DNA from 2 places in the Paenibacillus sp. GM2FR genome. Region 1 is predicted to be linked to the other one. Evidence: riboswitches for the same ligand, from Rfam matches in the RefSeq annotation. Region 1 holds a riboswitch; the other holds the start of a gene.
What was found. Region 1 has a riboswitch for cyclic di-AMP ahead of PAEVO_RS29250 (APC family permease). Riboswitches for the same ligand answer to the same signal wherever they lie in the genome.

Region 1 (11,009 bases):
GAATCCCTGCTTGGTTAGTGGCAGGCAGCAACGATAACATAACAGGGCTGTTTTCTTTGGGGATATTCCTCTGAAGAGAACAGTCCTGTTTTTCTTGGATATATCATTGCATCATTCCGTTAGAATCAGCCTAAGCAAGATCCTTCAAGGCAGCACGTAATAAGATAGGGAAGATCGCTTGAATTAACTCCGTGAGGCCGGACACATATAGCTTACCCTGATACCGAACCTATATTCTTGGTTTAACCTAGGGCATTGGCGCTGGGGTCGTCATACTGTTTAGGTCAACAACTTTTATCATCTTAACTATGTGAAATTATGAACAATCTGTGAATAACACAATTACCTATTGAACTGTGAAATTTATCACATTATAATAAGGACATGAAGTGAAAACATTCACAAGAGATGTTACCCGTCACCACATTCATGCTCAACAAGCGTTACCAAGCATGAATCCAGGCAAAAGAGCTCATCTTAATCAAATATAAGCTTCATACTTGGAGGAGGAAAAACCATGAAAGTTGCAGTTATCGGTTGTACCCATGCAGGAACGTCCGCCATCGTGAATACCGCTAAACTTTACCCGGATGCACAGATCACCGTTTATGAACGTAATGATAACATCTCATTCCTGTCTTGCGGCATCGCGCTTTACGTCGGAGGCGTTGTGAAAGACCCTGACGGTTTGTTCTATTCTTCGCCTCAGAAGCTCGACGAGCTGGGTGTCGAAACCAAGATGAAGCATGAGATCATCTCGGTGGATACGGACAAGAAAACCTTGAAAGTTCGGAACCTGGTCACACAGGAAACTTTTGATGATACCTATGACAAACTGATTATCACAACCGGATCATGGCCAATCGTACCGAAGCTTGAAGGCATCGATCTGAATAATATTTTGCTCTGCAAAAACTACAATCATTCCAATGCGATCATTGAAAAAGCACAGGAAGCGAAACACATTACGGTTGTCGGCGCCGGTTATATCGGTGTGGAGCTTGTCGAAGCCTTCCAGCAGAACGGCAAGCAGGTTACGCTGATTGATAGTGCCGACCGCATTCTGAACAAATATCTGGATCCTGAATTCAGTGGCAAGATCGAGAAATCCTTCCGTGAAAAAGGGATCGAGATGGCCATGGGTCAGACCGTGACTTCTTTCCAAGGCGAGGATGGGAAGGTGAATAAGGTCATCACAGACAAAGGTGAGATCGACACGGATCTGGTAATCCTCTGCATCGGCTTCCGTCCGAATACGGAGCTGCTGAAGGGGCAGGTGGAGATGCTGAAGAACGGCGCCATCGTCGTGGATCAATATATGCAAAGCAGCAAGCAGGATGTATATGCAGCAGGCGATTGCTGCTCCGTTCACTATAACCCGACCGGTAAAATGATGTACATTCCGCTGGCAACTAACGCAGTCCGGATGGGTACGCTCGTTGCACGCAACCTTGTGCAGCCGACGACCCCATATATGGGAACGCAAGGTACGTCGGGATTGAAAATATACGAGCACAACATTGCCTCGACGGGATTAACCGAAGGAGCCGCCAAGGACGAAGGCTTGAAGGTGGAGAAGGTCACCATTACGGATCATTACCGTCCGGAATTCATGCCTACCTTCGAAGAGGTTACGCTGAAGGTGGTATACGAGCAGGAAAGCCGCCGGATGCTGGGGGCACAGGTCATTTCCAAAGCGGATATGACGCAATCCATTAATACGCTGTCGGTATGCATACAGAATCGGATGACGATTGATCAATTGGCCTTCATCGACTTCTTCTTCCAGCCGCATTACAACAAACCGTGGAATTTCCTTAACACGGCTGGACTGCAGGCATTGCCGGCGGTCGAGACAAAAGCACCGGTGCATTCTTAATCCATTCATCAAGAAGACCCCTGAATCGGGGGTCTTTTTCTTGTTTTTGAAGGATTATGGATTTTGACAGCGAATTGGAAAATATCCGGACATGTAGATATCGACTTTCAGGAGGTAGGATAAAGTATGAATAAAAAAGTAATGCTGGCCTCGGCTGCATTGTTCTCCATGCTGCTGACGGCTGCTTGTTCCAATGATCAGGCGGATCCGCCAGCAGAGAGTCCGCCGGCTGTTGTGGATAGCGGGGAGACAGGTCAGACGGGGGCATCGGAAGAGCAGCCGCCTGCAGAACCAACCCAAGGGGAGGATCAACCTGCCGACAATGCAGAGGTGAAGCCGATCGGCGAACCTGCCGCGGTAGGCGATACGGTGGATTATCATGGCACGGTCATTACGCTGAACAGCGTACGTGAGTCCGAAGGGGACGAGTACTTAAAGCCCCAGCCGGGCCATACGTTTAAGGTGGTTGAGATTACCGTGAAGAACAATGGCCAGGAGCCGCTGGTCATCTCTTCCGCGCTATCTTTTTCCCTGACGGATTCGAGCGATCTTAACTATACGGTTCCCATTACGGATGATGTAAAGATGCTGGACGGCACCGTTGCCCCAGGCGGCGAGCTGACAGGTGAAATTCCGTACGAAGTGAAGCAGGGTGTAAAGGGGCTGCAGCTGAGTTATGGCGATCCGATGAAAGAAGGAAGAGCCATTTGGTCAGTGGAATAAAAAATAATTAGCATGGTTGTTTCGGGATTAACGAATGAGGAAAGGATTTTGCGCAGGCAAAGTCCTTTTTTCTATGTGATGGCCAAGGCGTCGCTTTACATGCGGGAATGTTTTCAGTATGATTAAACCGTACAGTCGGTTTTTTATCGTGAGTAGCGTTCATCAACTTTGGATTCATTTTTAGTAAGGGAATCAGGTTTCCGTTTGTGATGGCGGACTATTATTTCCAAACAAGGAGTGCTTACACCGATGTCTTCAGAAAAAGCGCAGCGAAAGCGGGATTTGATTCTGGATAAAGCGAAGGAACTGTTCATCCAGCGCGGGTATGCGGCAACATCCATGGATGAACTGGTCAAGTATACGGGTGCCAGCAAGGGAAGCATCTACTATCACTTTGAGAGCAAGGAAGATTTGTTCGTCAAGCTGCTGGCTAAGCAGAATCAGGAATGGATGGAAGCCTGGAACGATAAAAAAGCCCGTTACGCCAGCTTCGAGGAGAAGCTGTACGGCATTGCCGATCATATGGTCGATGACTTCCAGAATCCGCTGACCAAGATTGCGGAGGAATTCTATATCAATCAGCCGGAGAATAAGACGATTGTGGGCGAGATGCTGGCCATCCTGCAAGGTCCGCGCACGCTTTACCGCGAAATTTTTGCTGAAGGAGTAAGCGAAGGGCGAATACCGGCAGAGGATGTAGAGGAAATATCCATCATATTCGCATCGCTGCTCGATGGGATGTCGATGTTGCACTTTGAACGTTCTCAGGAGGAATCGAGGCTACTATACCGTAAAGGAGTGACGTACTTTTTAAACGGTGTGTTATCAGGTCAAGGCTCTTAGCGTAGTGAACGATAGGAAGATTTATCGGAAACGCTTCTCTTGGTTTACAAGCGGGAGCTGGCGTTTTCATATATATAATTAAACCGAATGGTCGGTTTTAGTAGGGGGATGAACTATGAGGCATTTGTTTGGCAACCGCGCGTTCGTGCTGCTGATGGTTTCGGATTTTATGCAAAATATCGGGATCTGGATCCGCAACATGGCGCTTTTGTTCTTCATTATGGAGAAGAGCAACCATGACCCGGTCGCCGTATCGCTGCTTACCGTAATTGAATACGCGCCCATTTTTGTGATCTCCATGATTGGCGGCGTGCTGGCAGACCGCTGGCGTCCCAAGCGAACGATGATTTGGGGAGACATTCTAAGCTTTTTATCCATACTGCTTATCCTGTTTGTTGTGTATGCAGGATATTGGCAGGCCGTGTTTACGGTGACCCTGGTCTCGGCCGTTGTATCCCAATTCTCGCAGCCTTCGTCCATGAAGATCATCAAGCGCTGCTTGCCGGATGAGCATGTGCCCGCGGCCACGGCTTTGTCCCAGACCTCGATGTCGCTGTTCATCATTTTGGGACCGATGGTCGGCACGACGATCTATCAAGCTTTTGGATTGCAGGCCTCGTTAATCAGCTTGTTGGTTCTATTCGGAGCTTCGGCGATCGTGCTGGCGTTTCTCCCTTCCAGTGTGGATGAACCCGCTAAGAATTCGGAATCGACCGGTTCTTTTATGAAGGACATGAAGGCAGGCTTCACTTACATCGGCTCCAGTCGGCTGCTGAAGGTGCTGCTGGTGGTTTACGTTTTAATGGCGCTCGGCAGCGGACTTGTTCAGCCGCTCGATATCTTTGTCATCACGGAGCGTCTACAGCTGGCAATGTCCAGCGTTCAGTGGTTCACCGCGTTAGAGGGTCTGGGCATGTTGATTGGCGGCGTGCTGGCCGCCGTGATTGCAGGGAGAGTGAAAGGCTCCTACTTGCTGTTCGCCGGCCTTGCCTTCCTTGGACTCTCAACCTTTGTCGAGGTGCTGTCCCAGTGGCCGATCCTGACCGGCACGATGCGTTTCGTAACCGGGGTGCTGATGGCGATGGCGCAGACGGTATTGATGGCCGTGATGATGCAGCAGGTGGAAGAGAAATTTATCGGCCGGCTGAACGGCGTGATGACGCCGGTTTTTACCGGCATGCTGCTCATCGGCTCCGGGTTTACAGGATGGTATATGTCGACAACCTCCATTGTGGTCGTGTATTTCACGGCAGGTGCGCTCTTCCTGCTGTCGTCCTTCATTAGCATGAAACTTCCGATCTCGAACGTTCCGGTTCAGGAAAAGGAAACGCCTGTAACCGTAGAGACTGCCGCCAAGGCATAGGCTTGCAGGTTAGAATGTAATGGTGGTAAACAGGCGAAGGCTTGCAGGTTTTGAGCATGGTGGTTGGTATAAGCAATAAACCAAGCGGTGTCGGGATCATCTCCGACACCGCTATTTTACATGTACCGCTCGCTCGGATCGGACGAATGATCGGGGTCCTCTAGAGGACCCCAAGATTCACCCTTGGACAAGGTACTGTGATTATATTATCCATATGAAGTTAAATGACCACAGTACACTCAAAGATGATCAAGAGGAGCCAGGACACAAGGATGTCCACTCCTGATGCATACGTTCGTGATATAATTCACGTTCTTGTTTTGGAGGCTGCGGTACAATATGGGTAACTGTAACTGTAACTGTAACTGTAACTGTAACTGTAACTGTAACTGTAACTGTAACTGTAACTGTAACTGTAACTGTAACTGTAACTGTAACTGTAACAGAAACATCAGACGCTGCATTCGAGAGATTTCAGGACGGAATGCGGGAGAAATGGGGGAGCGGCCATGGCCTATTACAAACCTGATCGCATTGCGGAGATCACCGTGGAGAACGGGGTGAAAAAAGCGCATAACTCCGTCATGAACGTTATGATATTAGGATTTTTGGCGGGGGCTTTTATCGCGCTCGGCTTTTTGCTGGATATTCGCGTGATTGCCGGAGCGTCTGAGGCTTGGGGAGGCATTGCCGGTTTTATAGGCGCGGCGATATTCCCTGTCGGACTGATTCTTGTATTGCTAGCGGGCGGAGAGCTGCTGACGGGCAACATGATGGCCGTGTCCCTGGCCAGATTCAAGAAGCGGATTTCCACGAAGGACATGATGCGGAATTTAGCTCTTGTCACGATAAGCAATATGGCAGGGGCACTGTTCGTCGCTTATTTCTTCGGCCATGTGACCGGTCTGACGGGCAGCGGCGTTTATTTGGAGAAGCTGGTGGATATGGCGGGTCATAAGCTCGACGACAGCTTCCTGCAAGCATTCTTGTCGGGCATCGGTTGTAACTGGCTCGTAGCGCTCGCCGTGTGGCTGTCCTACGGATCCGACCAGATGAGCGGCAAAATTCTCGGAATCTGGTTTCCAACGATGGCGTTTGTAGCCATCGGCTTTCAGCACGTGGTGGCCAACATGTTCCTCATTCCGGCAGCGATATTTGAGGGATATTACAGCTGGGGTGATTATCTGGTAAACTTCATTCCGGTTTGGCTGGGCAATTTTGTCGGAGGTGCGCTGTTTGTGGGAGCTGCCTACGGGTCCGTGTATTTGAAGAAGGATGATAAAGCTGAGGTCATCCCTCGCGGCGAACAAGATAAGGCGCTGCCGTCTGCGCCGGCTACCGGTACTGCTCAACAGGTTCACTCCGCGCAGAATGTTTCGTAATACCGAAGCCTGGTAAGCCAAGGTGGAGGAAAAAAGCTGAGATCGTCACGCACCCTTAAGGATAGGGATCGGATGATCGCAGCTTTTTTAACGTTGTTGGCGAGTGGATTCCTTGTATAAGTCGCAGAAGGAATAAACCCGCTATTTTTTTAAATGGTAAGGTACCGTGGTGATAATCACATCTCTCCGATAGAGTAAATGTGCGCGAATGAGCAAGCTGGACTGATTGTGCAGGAAGTTATGCCAGCCCTTCTTGGGGATGAACTGCGGGATGACAACGGTAACCTGGTAGTCGGATTCGCTAGCCTTCCGCTGCACGGTATCGATGAATTTGGTCAGCGGCTGAATGATGCTCCGATAAGGCGAATGCAGGGTCACCAGCCGGATGTCCGGCTGCCATTTCTTCCATTTTTCCTGGAAGGCCGCCTCGTCCTCCCGTTCGAACGGCACGTACACCGCGATAATTTGGCCTGCTCCCAGCGATTTGGCATAATTCAGCGAGTTCTCCACCACATGGGTGATTCCCGCCACAGGCAGAATAATAACATTTCCCTCAATCGGCTTAACAGGCTCACAGGTCGTAATTCGCAGCTGGTCTGCTACGGCCTCGTAATGTTTATGGATTCGGGTGAAGATCCAAATGATCAGCGGCAGGAAAATCAAGACGGTCCACACTTGGGCGAATTTCGTGAAAAAGAAAATCATCGTCACGATAAAGCTGATGCATGCGCCGGTGGTATTTATGATCAGTTTGACAATCCATCCTTCGGGCTTTTCCCGAATCCACTTCACCATCATCCCCGTTTGGGAGAGGGTAAAAGGGATAAACACGCCGACGGCATACAGCGGAATCAGATGCTCGGTTTTGCCTTCGAAAGCGAGCAGCAACAGAATCGAGAGAAAACCCAGTATGATGATTCCGTTTGAATATCCCAGACGGTCTCCCCGGACGGTGAACATTCGGGGAATGAATTTATCCTTCGCCAGATTTACGGCAAGCAGCGGGAAAGCGGAATATCCCGTGTTGGCGGCCAGAATCAGAATGAGGGCCGTTGTTCCTTGGATGAAGTAATACAGAAAGTTTCGTCCGAAGGTATGCTCGGCAATCTGGGAAACGACAGTGACTTGCTCGCTGGGGCTAACCCCATAGTAATAGGCCAGGAATACGATGCCCGAAAATAACAGGGCCAGCAAGGATCCCATCGCCACCAAGGTTTTGGCCGCATTATTCGGAGCAGGATCTTTGAAATTCGGGATGGCGTTGGAAATGGCCTCAACGCCGGTCAGGGCAGAGCTGCCCGAGGCGAATGCCCGCAGGAGCAGGAATAAGCTTAGCCCGGCGACAGGCGTGCCGATCGGCGTATGCAGATCCGGAGATGCATGGCCTGTAGCAATGTTGAATACTCCGACGCCAATCAGGATAAACAACGCGAGTACAAACAAGTAAACCGGATAGGCCAATATGGAGGCCGACTCCGTAACCCCTCTTAAATTGAGTACGGTCAAACACAGAACGAACACGATGGAGATGGGCAGATTATAGGCGTGCAATTCCGGAAAAGCCGACGTGATCGCGTCCGTCCCCGCCGATACGCTGACCGCAACCGTCAGGATATAGTCGACCAGCAGGGAGCCGCCGGCAACCAGTCCCGGATACATGCCTAAATTTCGTTTGGAAACCACGTAGGCTCCGCCGCCATGCGGATATGAGAAAATAATCTGTCTGTACGATAGGATAAGTGCCAGCAATAAGACCAGGACCCCGACGGCAATCGGTATGGAATACCAATAGGCAGCTGCGCCAACGGTCATCAAGACGATCAGAATTTGTTCAGGTCCATAAGCCACGGACGACAAGGCGTCGGATGAAAGGATGGCCAGCGCTTTGGTTTTGTTCAGCTTTTGCTCGCCCAATTCCGTTGATTTAAGCGGTCTTCCAATGAGGAATCGCTTGATTGAAGATAACATGGTTTTTCACCGCCGATTAAGATTACGTTCATGATGGAAGCTGACTGAATGGACTTCAATCGGTGTGTTTCATAGGCTGGACATACGAACGGTCACCATTCCTATGCTGGATTTTGGCAAACAAAAAACACAGGTTAGAACCCTGTGTTTGATCACAAGTTCACAACCCTCCCAATCAACGCTGACGAGGTTAGCTGTCGGATTCGGGCGGTGAGAGTCGCCCTACCTGATAATAGTCGCGGCGTACGTTCGCGCTGCATCAGGATTCACCCCATAGTATGGTTGACAGATCCTATAGGTATCCATCCATACGTGTGGTTCCCCCGCTTTCCAAATTGGAAATTAAGCGAATATCATGTGAATATGAAGAATGATATCGAAGCTGAATAGTATATTACGCCTGCTCAAATCTTTTGTAAAACACCCTCCAACGAAAAATTAAGCAGAATTATTTATAAAAAATGACAGATAAGCGCTTACATAATTATGTGGCTTTGACAGGCTTTGTTTTTTGCAGGTTTGCTACAGAAATCATGACTTTCTATGATATGTAAGTTGCAGGTAGCTCGAATGTGATGCGATAGAACGCCAATTCAAACAAATTCGCCATGCCGGTCTCGGGGGAGGAGACATTGGCATGGCGAATTTTTTGGGAGTGGTCCATGATTCGGCAAGGAAGAGAAAGGGTCTGGGTTCCTCTTCGTTGCTCTTGATAGGAATATACCCGGAGTGAAGTAGAGTGAATCACCCGCTGCAGAAAAAAATGTAAGACTTTACTGGAGCCCTGATTTTCTTTTAAGATAAGGGGATATGATTCAGCGTGTACAAGGGGGAATGAACGAAATGACTCAAGCGATGATACATCAGGAAAATGGCGTGTTTCCGGCGGTATGTCCGTTGGATTGTCCCGATACTTGCGGCCTGCTGCTGCATAAAGAGAACGGAAAAATCGTGAAGGTTACCGGCAATCCGGATCATCCGATTACGCAGGGAGCCATCTGTAATAAAGTCCGCAATATGGCACATCGGGTGTATCATCCGGAGCGCGTGCTTTATCCGCTGCGGAGGGTAGGGCCCAAGGGCGAGGGGGCTTTCGAGCGAATCAGCTGGGATGAAGCGATTCAAGAGATTACCGGGCGCTACAAGAAGCTGATCGAGGAGCATGGCTCTGAGAGCATCCTGCCTTACAGCTTCTACGGCAACATGGGGATATTGAGCGTGGACGGCATGGATCGGAGATTCTTCAACAGGCTGGGCGCCAGCCGCCTGAAGCAGTCGATCTGCAATTCCGCAGGCAATGAGGGTTGGAAATCCGTCATGGGGTTTAATGGAGGAACCGTCCCGGAGGATACCGTTCATGCCGATGTCATCATCGTCTGGGGCGGCAACATCGTCAGCACCAATATGCACCAGGTCGTGCTGGCGGAGAAAGCGCGCAAGGCCGGTGCCAAGGTCGTTGTGATCGATGTTCATAAGAACCAAACGGGGCAATGGGCGGATTGGTTCATTCCGCTGTTTCCGGGCACGGATGCGGCACTTGCCGTCGGTCTCATGCACATCATGTTCCGTGACGGGATGGTGAACGAGGAGTTCCTCCGGCAGTATACGCACGGGCATGAAGCCTTGCGTGAGCATGTCAAAGACTATACGCCGGAGCATGTATCCTCCATTACCGGCATCCCAGCAGGGGATATCGAGAAGCTGGCCGAACTGTACGGTCGGGCGGATACTTCCTATATTCATATCGGTAACGGTCTTCAGCATCACGACAATGGCGGCTTGACGGTGCGCAGCATCGCTGCGCTTCCCGCGTTGACCGGACAATGGCTGAAGCGGGGCGGAGGGGCTGCCAAGTCGAATGGCGGCTACAACAGCATGGATAGCGATGCATTGGAGCGTCCGGATCTCCGGCCGAATCCGAATGCCCGGACCATTAACATGAACCGGATCGGCGAGGCGCTTGCCATGACCGAACAGCCGATTAAGTCGGTTTTTGTCTATTGCAGCAATCCGCTGGTGGTCGCTCCTGACACCGGGCGGGTACGCGAAGGGTTTGCAAGGGAGGATCTGTTTACCGTCGTACATGATCTGTTCATGACGGATACAGCCAAGTATGCGGATATCGTGCTTCCGGCAACCTCCTCATTTGAGAATACGGATCTGTTCGCTTCTTACTGGCATCAGTACATCCAGCTGCAGGAGCCGGTCATTCCGGCGCTCGGGGAGAGCAAGAGCAACGTGGAGCTGTTCTCCTTGCTGGGCCGGGCCATGGGTTTCACCGACACTGCCTTCCGCGAGACGGAAGAGGAGATGATGGCAAGAGCGCTCGACTTCCCGGACAACCCTTATCTGAACGGCGTCACGCTGGACAAGCTAAAGGAACACCGCCATGTGAAGCTTGACATGACACCGCTTGAAGCATATCTGGATCGTTTGCCGACGCCATCGGGCCGGATTGAGCTTTACTCCGCGCAGTTGGAGCAAGCAGGTCTTCCGCCTCTTCCAACCTACGTGCCTTTGAAGGAAGGATATGACGGCGTAAGGCGCGGTCGCGGGCACAAATACCCGCTCATGTTCATTTCGCCGCCGAACCACAACTTCCTGAATTCGACCTTTGCGAATGTGGATAAGCACCAGAAGCTGGAGAAGGAGCCTGCCTTGCAGATCCATCCGGAGGATGCAGAGGAACGCGGTGTAGAGGACGGCGACATGGTTACGGTGTATAACGACCGCGGTACTTACGAAGTCCGGGCCAAGGTGACGGATAAAATGCTGCCTGGCACCGTGGTCAGCCAAGGCTTGTGGTGGGAAGGGGAAGGCAGGAAGCAGCGCGCCAATACCCTTACGCCCG
Region 2 (11,009 bases), on a different contig from region 1:
AAATGAAGTGGCTGTTGTCCATCTCGGCTGTTTTCTATGTGCTAACCTTTCTATTAGAAGGAAAAGTCGCCGGACCGGTTGTGATCGCATTATATGCAGGTGCTATGATTCTGAGCGGGTACACCACATTCTTGCGCGGACTGCGTAACCTGACCCGCTTCAAATTCAATATGGATACCCTGATGACCGTTGCGCTCGTGGGCGCCGTCATTATCGGGGAATGGCGGGAAGCCACGCTGGTTGCCATTCTGTTTGGTCTTAACGAGCTGCTGGAAGGCTACGGCATGAATCGAGCCCGGCAATCGATGGAAGCGCTGCTGGCCGCAGCACCGAAGGAAGCGGAGCTATGGAAAGACGGTCAAACCCAGCGCGTGCCGATCGAGAGCCTCTCTCCCGGAGACGTTGTCCGGGTAAGACCGGGCGAGAAGATTCCTTCGGACGGAGCGATAACCCAAGGAACTGGCTCGGTGAACGAAGCTGCCATAACCGGGGAATCGGTGCCTGTTACGAAACGGGAGGGCGACACCGTATTTGGCGGCAGCGTAAGCACCGACGGCGTGCTTTATATCGCCATCTCGAAGGTTTATGAGGATTCCTCCCTGGCCAAGATCATGTATCTTGTACAGGAGGCACAGGACAGCAAGACGCCGACAGAGCTCTTTATCGATAAATTCGCGAAATACTATACTCCCGCTATTATGATCATCGCGCTGGCAGTTACGCTGATTCCTCCGCTGCTGCTCCATCAGCCCTGGATGACCTGGATCTATCAGGGGCTGTCCATACTCATTGTCGGGTGCCCTTGCTCGCTCGTGCTTTCTTCTCCGATTGCACTGGTCAGCGGGATGACCCGCGCGGCACGCAACGGCATTCTGATCAAAGGCGGGGTCCACCTGGAGCAGCTTGGCCGACTGGAAGCCATCGCTTTTGACAAGACGGGAACCTTGACCAAAGGTGAGCCTGCCGTCTATGCGGAGACGGTATATGATGAAACAACATTTTATGCCGTTGTAGGCGCACTGGAGCAATCCTCTCTCCATCCGTTGGCTAAAGCGGTCATGAAGCATCTGGAGATCAAGAATCCGCAGTGCATGTTTAATGAACCTCAACAGATAACGGTACTGCCCGGCGAAGGCATTCGGGCTGAGATCGGAGGGAAGCTGTTCTGGGTCGGAAGCGAGGAAGTGCTGCAGCATGTGAACGGCCCGCAAGACCATATCAGCTCCGTGGAGGAAGACATCCGGAGAATGAAGGCCCAGGGTTATACGATCGTTGCTGCCGTAAGCGAGGATCGCGTATTAGGCCAATTCGGTCTTGCCGATGAGATCAGACCGGAGACGGCAACCGTCGTCAGCAAGCTTCATGAGGCCGGTATCACGGATACGGTCATGCTGACAGGCGACCACGAGCAGTCCGCACAGGCGATAGCGAAGCAATCCGGTGTATCTCGGGTATTCGCAAGTCTCCTGCCTGAACAGAAGGTTGCCAAGATCAAGGAGCTTTCTTCCCGCAAAAAAACCGGCATGGTTGGTGATGGCATTAACGATGCCCCTGCATTGGCCGCTGCCGATCTGGGCATCGCGATGGGGAAAGGGACGGATAGTGCCATTGAAACGGCCGACGTTGTATTGATGCAGGATCACCTTGGCAAGCTGCCAGGGGCCATCCAAACGGCAAGACGGGTCAATCAGATTATTAAGTGGAATATCGGGCTCTCCTTGTCGCTGAAAGCCATTGCTTTACTGCTTACGATCCCGGGATGGCTGACCCTGTGGATTGCAATCATATCGGACATGGGCGCAACCATTATCGTGACCTTGCTTGGTCTCACCATTCTGCTTGGCAAGGATCAGGAGCTAAAATCAGGATATTGATTTTACCGGAGCTTCGCCCTTTCAGGGCAGCTCCGGTTTTTTTAGTTCGTCCTTTGGCGCGCCAGCTCCAATCTCGCCATCGCATATCTCATTTTTTACATGATTTCGTGATTTAGGTGAAACATTTCCCATTATTTAGTCGTTTATATAGGCGGGAGTGAAAACCAGAAGGAGGAAATGATATGAAGTCCGTACAAATTATCAAATTAGCAGGTACCGCATCCATAGCCATGTCTTTATTGCTTACGTCCTCATCGCTCACAACGATTCCTGCCCATGCGGCAGCAGCCTCCACATCACAGAGCAAGGCAACATGGAGCACTCTGGATGTGAAACATAAACCTTATACGAATAAAGGCGTTGTATTCATTCCATTGAAGGAAGTTTCCGAACAGCTGCAGCTGCAGTTGACGATCCCCGGAAAAAAAGAGCTGTACATTAACAGCCCGACACAGTCTGTCCGCATTATCATCGGACAGTCGCGTGCAGTCAATGCCAAGGGGACCGCTCTAAAGCTCGAGGCGGCTCCGGTCGTGAAGAAAGGCGTGACTTATGTTCCCGCCAGTCTGATTACCAAAGCCTTCGGCATCCCTCTGAAGTATGACAGCAAATCCGGACTTAGAACGACCTTTGATTCTTGGTCAAAATACGCCTATGCTTCCACGGCCAATATGCTCTTCTGGGTAAATCGCGAGAATGGTATGCTGTCCATGGGTAAAGCCGGATCCACCCCAGCCCAAGTCGGCATGATCCCGGTGGAGGAAATCGATCAAGTCGGCTTAAGCGCACATCGCATCAACAGCAATACCTATGTCGTCGACTTGTCCAATTATTACGGCGAACCTCATATTCATGAGGGAAGATACCGGCTGCTCATTCAGGACAAGAAAATCCTGAAGCTATCCAAAACCAAACATTCCAATTTTGCCGGAATTAACTACAAACCGGACCAACTCAGCTACAAAGGCAATATTGCCATGATGAACGGCAGCACGCTGGAGCTGGTTCATCCGACGGGCAAAACGGTCAAAACTTATGACCTGGCCGCGCTCACGGGAGTAAAGGATCATTTTGTTGTAGAAGCGATCGAACAGGACTTCCTGCTCGTCCGACCATACACGAAGGCGACCCTGTATATCGTTCATCCGACAGGCAAGACAGCCGAGCTTATCTATCCTGAATTTCTGGACGAGGAAACCATCAAGGTCATTGAGGAAATGCCGCCGAACGAGGTGGGCTTCATTGGTGACGGTCTTACGTATATCGGATATGCCGGCGGCAAGCTGACGCTCCAATACAAAAATCCGTTTCTCGATCAAAAAGAAAAACTGACCTACGCTCTTCCATTCTAACCATACGCAATTACAAAAAGACCGGCAGGATTCGATCACGAATCCAACCGGTCTTTTCACTTGCGCATCTAGAACAATGCTTTCATTTATTGTATTATTCCTCGGTTCGAAGGGCTTCCTTAATTTCCTCTGGGGATGCATTCCACCATTCCTCGTTACGCGAAATCAGCAGCTCACGCAGCGCTCTCTTCTCCACGTCGCCAAGCCCATCCAGAATAATCTTGCGCTTCATCGCCGCATCCATTTTATTCACATGATCGGCGAGGATCTTCCAGCCGCGGCGGGCCTCGTGGTCAATCCACATTTCACAGGCGGTCATGCCTGCATAATGCTGTCCCTCCGCGGTACGATCTACAGCTACCCACACGATCCACACCTGGCGTCCGTTGGGTACTTCATCCCGGTTCATGCTGAAACGGATGCCCTTCTCCACCTTACTCTTGGCGTGCATGGCTCCAATGTCCACTCGGGCTTCGCCATTGTCGATAATGACGGGCGACAAACTGTTCAGATCGATGGAGCCTGATCCAAACCCCTTATGTTTACTCTTGCTATTAATAATATTCAAAGCAATCGGTTTCTTCGCACCCTGCTTCTGCTCTTCATTCTCCACTGCTGCCGACCTCCTATATCAGAGCCGATTCATACGTATCAGCTGCTAAATTGATAACCCATGTCCCAATAATTTTATTTTAACTAATAATCCCCCAAAAGCAAACATATACATGCACTAGATGCTTGTCAACGGGAGGTTGTTCGATATGGTCCCACCACGTGCCAAAGTCTTTCTATCATCCCTGCTTGCCATAGGTTTGCTTGCAGGATCGATGCCGATATTTCTGAATCCAGGGTCCTCAGCGTCTGCTCTTGCCCCAAATGCGGGCAAGCCCTCCGCCTCTGCCGTGGAGAAGGCCCCGCTCTCACCGCCTAAGGTGCAGCCTAATATTCCCGCTCCGGCCTTAAGCGACCGGCTGGTGGAATATCATATGGATGTTCGGTACGAGCCTGAGGAGAACAAGCTTAAGGGCAAACAGACACTCACTTGGACTCATCCAGGCAAAAAAAGCGTAAACGAGCTGTACTTTCATCTGTATCCCAATGCATTTGCTTCCAATGACACGACCTTTATGAAGGAATCGGGCGGCAGGCTTCGTTCCGATCCCATGCCAGACGACGGATACGGCTCCATGGCCATTACCAGCGTGAAAACAACCGAAGGACTGGCCCTGACCCATCGCCTTCAATTTGTTCAACCGGATGACGGCAACATCAAGGATCACAGCCTTGCCAAGCTCCGGCTGCCTAAACCCATCAAGAGCGGGGAGAGTGTTACCATTCACTTGGAGTTCGAGGTCGAACTTCCCAAAATATTTGCTCGCATGGGAACCACCGAGAATTTTATTATGGCCGGCCAATGGTTTCCTAAACTTTCGGTCTATGAACCCGCTGGTCTTCGCGGAAGAACAGAGGAAGGCTGGAATCTTCATCAATACCATGGCAACTCCGAATTCTATTCGAACTTCGGCATCTACAGCGTTCGCATCCGAGTGCCCGAAAATTACATTGTCGCGGCGACCGGATTCCCTACCAAGCCTGCCCAAAAATCAAACGGGGAAAAAATTTATCAATTCTATGCGGATGATGTGCATGATTTTGCCTGGTCGGCATCGCCAAACTTTGTCACGGCAGAAGAAGCATTCTCCGCACCAGGCGTACCGGGGGTCCGCATCAAGCTGTATCTCGATCCGGCCCATAAAGACTTAAAGGAGCGTTACTTTGATGCCGCCAAGTCGGCACTCGCTTCGTTTGGAAAATGGTACGGAACCTATCCGTATTCCACGTTGTCCATCGTCGTTCCGCCGGAATCGGGCAACGGGGCAGGCGGCATGGAATACCCGACGCTGGTCACGGCCTTCGGTGCCAAAAACGATTCGCCGGGATATGAGCTGGAGCGGACCGTCATTCATGAGATCGCCCATCAATATTTTTACGGAATGATCGCAAGTAATGAATTTGAGGAAGCGTGGCTGGACGAGGCCTTTGCAACCTATGCTGAAGAACGAGTGATGGAAAAAGAATACGGTATTACCTCCAATACGGCAGCTCAGGGAGCATCCATTACTTCCCCTGCACCGCTGAAGATGGAATCCTGGAAATACAGCTCCCACGAAAACTACGCACTGAATGTTTACACGAGGGGCAAGCTGGTGCTGCAAGGCATCGAACGGCAGGTCGGTCCGCAGATGATGGAGAAGATTCTTCATACGTATGCCCAGAAATACCGGTTCAAGCATCCGACCACGTCCGACTTCCAGAAAGTTGTAGAGCAAGTAAGCAAAACGTCCTGGCAGCCGTATTTTGACCAATATGTATATGGAAGCCAGATGGCGGATGTCGCCATCGACGTGATCAAAACCAAAAATAAAGGCACGGCGGAACATCCTCGTTATGAGTCTACGGTCAAGATTACGAGCAAGGACGGGGATATAACCAATGTGCCGATCGTGTTCGCCTTTGAGGATGGCAAAACGGTGGAGCGGACCTGGAGCGGCAAGGACGGCAAAGTTACTTACACCCTGGAGTACAGCACTCCGCTCGCCTGGGCCATGGTTGATCCCAAATACTCCATCGTCCTGGAGAACAAACACATCAATAACTATATGAAGGCAGGAATGGATCCGAAGGTGGTTACACGCTGGAATCTCAGTATTACCAAGCTTGTGGAGACGCTGTTCGGCAGCCTGTCATGGTGAGGGGGGAGCACATGAAAAGTTACGCAGGCCAAGGGTGGACCAGTGTTAAAGACCAGCTATACGTCTCGATTCTGCTCTTCTTATACCGTTTGCTGTGGGGATACTGCCTGTACCGACTCGTAAAATCGGCAGTCGTTCCCCTTCTGATGCGATATCCGGATTCTGCCCCTAACGAGCTCAGCCGTCTGTTATTCTTCTATGAGGGCGAGATGAGCCTAACCCTGAGCAGCACGGTCCACACCTACGGATGGCTTCTGGCCGGTTTGCTCCTGATCCGGATGGTTCTCACCCCGCTCATTCGGGCCGGCATCTTCTACAACCTTCACCAGGAAGCCAAGGGCGAGCGTGGTTTATTCTTCTTCACTGGCATGCGCAAACTGTGGAAACCTGTAACGCTATTCTATCTGATTGAGCTTATTCTCACCTTTGTGCCCGGTTACTGGCTTCTGCCCAAAATTCTTCCGATTCTGCTAAATGGGATTCAGGAGCCTGTTCTGCTCCTTCATGCACTGCCGTATGCCGTTGGCTGGTTCTTGTACGCCTATCTAATCCGCCTGTTATTGCTCTATATGCAGTTCGGGCGCACGGGAGACTTTGGTATGATCAGCTCTCTCCATGCGCTCTTCCGCCGCTTGGGCACGGCAGTGCTGTTATCCATCACCATCGGCGGATCCGCCTGTGTCATTCTGTTGCTCCTGAGCTCGGCTTCGCTCTTCTGGGCCGGGTTGATCGGCTTAATTATTCAGCAGGCCTCTTATTTTCTGAATGGACTTTTCCAAATTTGGGTAATTTCCGCTCAATATCATTTGTGGAGAGATTCCTCCTCATCGCATCCTTAATCGTTACAATTCGTTACCCTGAAATGATGAAACATGCTCGCGAATAAGCTGTAATCCGAAGTGACACGTTTCTATCCGGGTCTTGATTTTACAAAGAATAAGAGTTCATTTATCCTCTATATTACAAATTTCTGAGCGCCAAATTACAAAAAAACCTGTTTCCCCAAGATGGGGACAGGTTTTTTTGTTTAAAAATGATCTTTCCTCGTTTGCCAAATTGTTAATACTCTGCTAAAATAACGAATATGTTAGTAACAACTTTGTCATCTTTACTGTAACTTTTTGTTGGAACGATGTAAATTCGTTATCTATGTTGGAACGTCAGACGTCAATGAATGGGTTCATCAACATTTTAAGGAGCCGAATTCCCATAACGATATGGGAAGCGGGGGATCCGTTTTGGGTGAATTGATCTCGCAAGAGAGGGATCATAGGGGACCTTCAACCGAACCCTTAAGCTAACCTCGCAGGCAATGGAAGGAGCTTTTGTTTTGAAAAAGAAGTTAACGGCTGTTTCTCTAGGCCTCGCACTCGCACTCACATTAGGGACCGGAAGCGCTTTCGCCGATTCCAAATTAAATACTGCAATCAAACCAGCCATTGGTGTCTCTTATAAAACAGGCGGAACCACAACGAATGGTTTTGACTGCTCCGGATTCACCAGCTATGTTTACAAGAAGCTTGGCCTTAGCCTGCCGCGTACATCTGCAGCTCAATACAAAGTAGGTACGGCAGTATCCAAGAGCAACCTGAAAGCTGGCGATCTCGTGTTCTTCAACACATCCGGTAGAGGTGTATCTCATGTGGGTATATATGTTGGGAGCGGCAAATTCGCTCATTCCTCATCTTCGCGTGGTGTCATTATCAGTCCGCTAAGCCAGAGCTATTATGCCAACCGATATGTAGGCGCTAAGAGAATTATGAGTCAAAATACGTACAAATCTGTAGCTGTGAACTACAATTAATGTTGGAACTTTATTGATTTACTCTTACAAGAAAGCCCTGGGCTTATGAGATTGTGCCGATCTCATCCAGCGGCTTTTTTCTTTTGTTTATTCTGTCTATACCTTTATAACGTTCAGGACAACGGAAAAGTTCCCGCTTTTCGAAAAAAAATGAAATTTATTCTACAAGTTCACTTCACTTCGCCATGTCTTCACATCTTCTACCCTTTATATACCCTTCTCTCCCTTCATTAAACACCCATTTTGGAAAAATATTGATTTTATCCGATGCTTCGACGGCTAATGCTATTGAAAAATAGCGAAATTCACCAAGAAATAATTGCCAATCTCGCTTGCTGTCTGATAGAATGGACGCAGTAACAACTTTGTCATTAATGTAAGTGCTTTAATCATAGATTGCTATGCCGAATTCCCGGCCGAACGGGAAGCGGGGGAACCAACCCACGGGTGAATTGATCTTGCCGTCAAGAGATCATAGGGAACCTTCAACCGAACCCTCAAGCTAACCTCGCAGGCAACGAAAAGGAGCTTTCCATGCTGAAGAAAACATTATCGACAGCAGCCCTGAGTATCACGCTGTTGTTCACTTTGGGCGTTGGCAGCGTGTTTGCGGATCGTGCGCTGGATCACGAAATCGATAAGGTGCTAGGTACAAAATACAGCTACGGCGGCACGACCACGAGCGGATTTGACTGTTCCGGCTTCACCATGTATGTATATGCTAAACTCGGTCTGAAGCTACCGCATCAATCCGGCTCTCAATTCGACATGGGGACAAGTGTATCCCGTAAGGAGCTGCGCGCTGGCGATTTAGTGTTTTTCAACACATCGGGCCAGGGCATCTCCCACGTCGGCATTTATGTCGGCGATGACAAATTTGCCCATGCCTCCTCCAACCGCGGCGTGGTAATTAACCGCCTTTCAGAGGAGTACTATGATCAGCGATACGTGGGTGCGAAGCGTATTATGAGCAATGATAAGTATGAAGAGTCAACCGGTGAAACATCCTAAGTTATAGAGGCTAATCATCCTATACATACTGCTTGCCCGTTAAAGGAGCCCTTACCTCTCTTTGACGGGCTTTTTGATGTGACTTGAATATTCGTAAAATGGTTATTATTCATGCATACGATAGGAGGATTTCGCAAATGGATGCAACACCGATTTCATTTCACACTGTAATCATGCGTGAAGAGCACGCGGAAGAAATATGCGCCTGGACCTATCCTCCTCCCTATAATATCTATGGCTTTCTTCCCTGGGAGCAGATGAAAGGGCTTGAGGTGGAGTTTGGCGATCCGGACATTCGCCAGAGGCAGTACATCTCGATTCTGGATGAATGGGAGGCCCTTTGGGGGTTTGCCCAACTGTTTCCGATGCATGAGGTTACACGAATCGGACTTGGCATGCGGCCTGATTGGTGCGGGCGTGGAATGGGTAAACGGTTTATGCAGACGATTGTCCGGGAAGCCAGGCGGAGGCGCCCTGCCGACGAAATTGACCTGGAGGTGTTGACCTGGAATGAGCGTGCGATTCGCGCTTATCAAAGGGCGGGCTTTCACATCACCGATACGTACGAGCGGCTTACGCCAACGGGTAACGCCCTTTTCCATTGTATGGTGTATGAGCCCCCGGCAAATGAGGAATAGTAATCTTTGTCTATATGAAAAAGCACAATTTTGTGTACTTTTTATGAAGCCACGCCGTATAGTTGCTTTTTTTGTCACAACTGGCTATGCTGTCTATGGATGTTGGTTTATAATGGAGACAAGTGCAAAAGTGCAGTATACATAGAAGGGACGATATGACGATGCAAAAATGGATCATGAGCGGATTGTTCTTCGTCGCATGTGCGTTGGCTATTGCGCTGATGTTTACGCTCCCAGGTAAGGAACAGGTAGCTCAGGAAGAGAAGCCGACCATGCCGGAAGTGACTCTCGATGCTGCCGCAGCGGAAGCTACACTGAAAGCAAGCTGCATTAGCTGTCACGGCGACCAACTTCAAGGCGGCGCTGGACCGGCTTTGAATCAAGTGGGCGGACACATGGATGCGGACGCGATCTTCAACGTTGTAACCAAAGGTCGTAAGGGAATGCCTTCCTTTAAAGATCAACTTAAGCCTGATGAAATCGCAAACATCGCGCTGTACCTTGCTGAGAAAAAATAAATCAGCTTATACGCAAAACACGCCTGCACCTGGAGTTCTTCCTGGGGCAAGCGTGTTTTTACATATTCGGGACCTCCGAGGGGACTTACCGTCTTCCCCTTCTATTGTGCCGCCTTGCCATCCTTCGAACGACTCTTCTCATAGGCTTCGTTAAACTGCTGCGCTTCCTTAATATCCACAGCCGTGATGCCACCGTCGTCCCAAGAAGTGAGACGAAGTGTAACGACTTTATAATCTATGGTGATGTAGGGGTGATGTCCGAAAGCTTCCGAAATAGCTGCCACTTCATCAACAAAAGCGATTCCCTTCATGAAGGAGGAGAAGGTATACTTCCGTACGATCCATCTCCCTTGTTCAAATTCCCAACCCTCAAGCTTTTCCAGATGAGCCTCTACTTCTTGCTGCGTATAAAGCATCTTTTATCTTCCTCCCCGAAAAAAACCTATCTTAAAGCCGACTGACACGTAATATGGGCTATCTGTCATCTATTCTATTCTGCCCTGTATCTGTTGATAACTGGAGTGATTACACAAGGGCCACAAAAGCCAACTCTTCTTCACCGATCAAAATATGTATTCGATGGTTCGTCTGATCATGCATGACCACGCCGCTGCCAACGTTAATCACCGGCTCTGTGCCCAGCGCATAAAACAAATCCTCTGCCAGCGCCTCATGAACCTCATTTTGCTCGGCTTCACCCAGATTGCCCCAATCCTCAGCTTCCATTTCAAAGAAGACATAGCTGTCGGAAATTCGCCCGACCGCCTCGGTTAGTTCTGCCAGAATTTCGCCATAATCCCTTCCGTGCTTAACGCCCATCTTAATCACTCCTTTCCTTGCCGTACTTAGCTTCGTTTCCCTTCCTTCCATTATACCGGAAATTACAACTAAAAAAAAAAGCCCGACCTGACGATAAATAGGATAACGCCCCACATAAGGGGCCCGGTTCTCCATGAGAGCCGTTCTGACGAATGGATTCGTTATTTTATTTCTCACGGATGAGGTGTGGTATGGAAATTTCAACAATTATAGGCTTAATAATCGGTATCGTCGCGGTAC

Region 2: another riboswitch for cyclic di-AMP. It lies ahead of PAEVO_RS32950 (C40 family peptidase); the one in region 1 lies ahead of PAEVO_RS29250 (APC family permease).

The regions. Positions count from the first base shown of each region.
Region 1 covers NZ_MKZM01000011.1:196,377-207,385, reverse strand. Annotated here, with positions in the region: gene PAEVO_RS29285 (glutathione peroxidase) at 1-18, shown strand, start outside; gene PAEVO_RS29280 (FAD-dependent oxidoreductase) at 518-1,879, shown strand; gene PAEVO_RS29275 (DUF4352 domain-containing protein) at 2,006-2,602, shown strand; gene PAEVO_RS29270 (TetR/AcrR family transcriptional regulator) at 2,852-3,445, shown strand; gene PAEVO_RS29265 (MFS transporter) at 3,561-4,808, shown strand; gene PAEVO_RS29255 (formate/nitrite transporter family protein) at 5,318-6,190, shown strand; gene PAEVO_RS29250 (APC family permease) at 6,332-8,158, opposite strand; cyclic di-AMP (ydaO/yuaA leader) riboswitch at 8,322-8,517, opposite strand; gene PAEVO_RS29245 (molybdopterin-containing oxidoreductase family protein) at 9,002-11,009, shown strand, end outside.
Region 2 covers NZ_MKZM01000014.1:47,165-58,173, forward strand. Annotated here, with positions in the region: gene PAEVO_RS32925 (heavy metal translocating P-type ATPase) at 1-1,874, shown strand, start outside; gene PAEVO_RS32930 (copper amine oxidase N-terminal domain-containing protein) at 2,057-3,226, shown strand; gene PAEVO_RS32935 (YwhD family protein) at 3,321-3,839, opposite strand; gene PAEVO_RS32940 (M1 family metallopeptidase) at 3,988-5,979, shown strand; gene PAEVO_RS32945 (hypothetical protein) at 5,991-6,818, shown strand; cyclic di-AMP (ydaO/yuaA leader) riboswitch at 7,167-7,306, shown strand; gene PAEVO_RS32950 (C40 family peptidase) at 7,310-7,783, shown strand; cyclic di-AMP (ydaO/yuaA leader) riboswitch at 8,176-8,315, shown strand; gene PAEVO_RS32955 (C40 family peptidase) at 8,321-8,794, shown strand; gene PAEVO_RS32960 (GNAT family N-acetyltransferase) at 8,932-9,432, shown strand; gene PAEVO_RS32965 (c-type cytochrome) at 9,594-9,950, shown strand; gene PAEVO_RS32970 (4a-hydroxytetrahydrobiopterin dehydratase) at 10,052-10,366, opposite strand; gene PAEVO_RS32975 (hypothetical protein) at 10,476-10,769, opposite strand; gene motA (flagellar motor stator protein MotA) at 10,961-11,009, shown strand, end outside.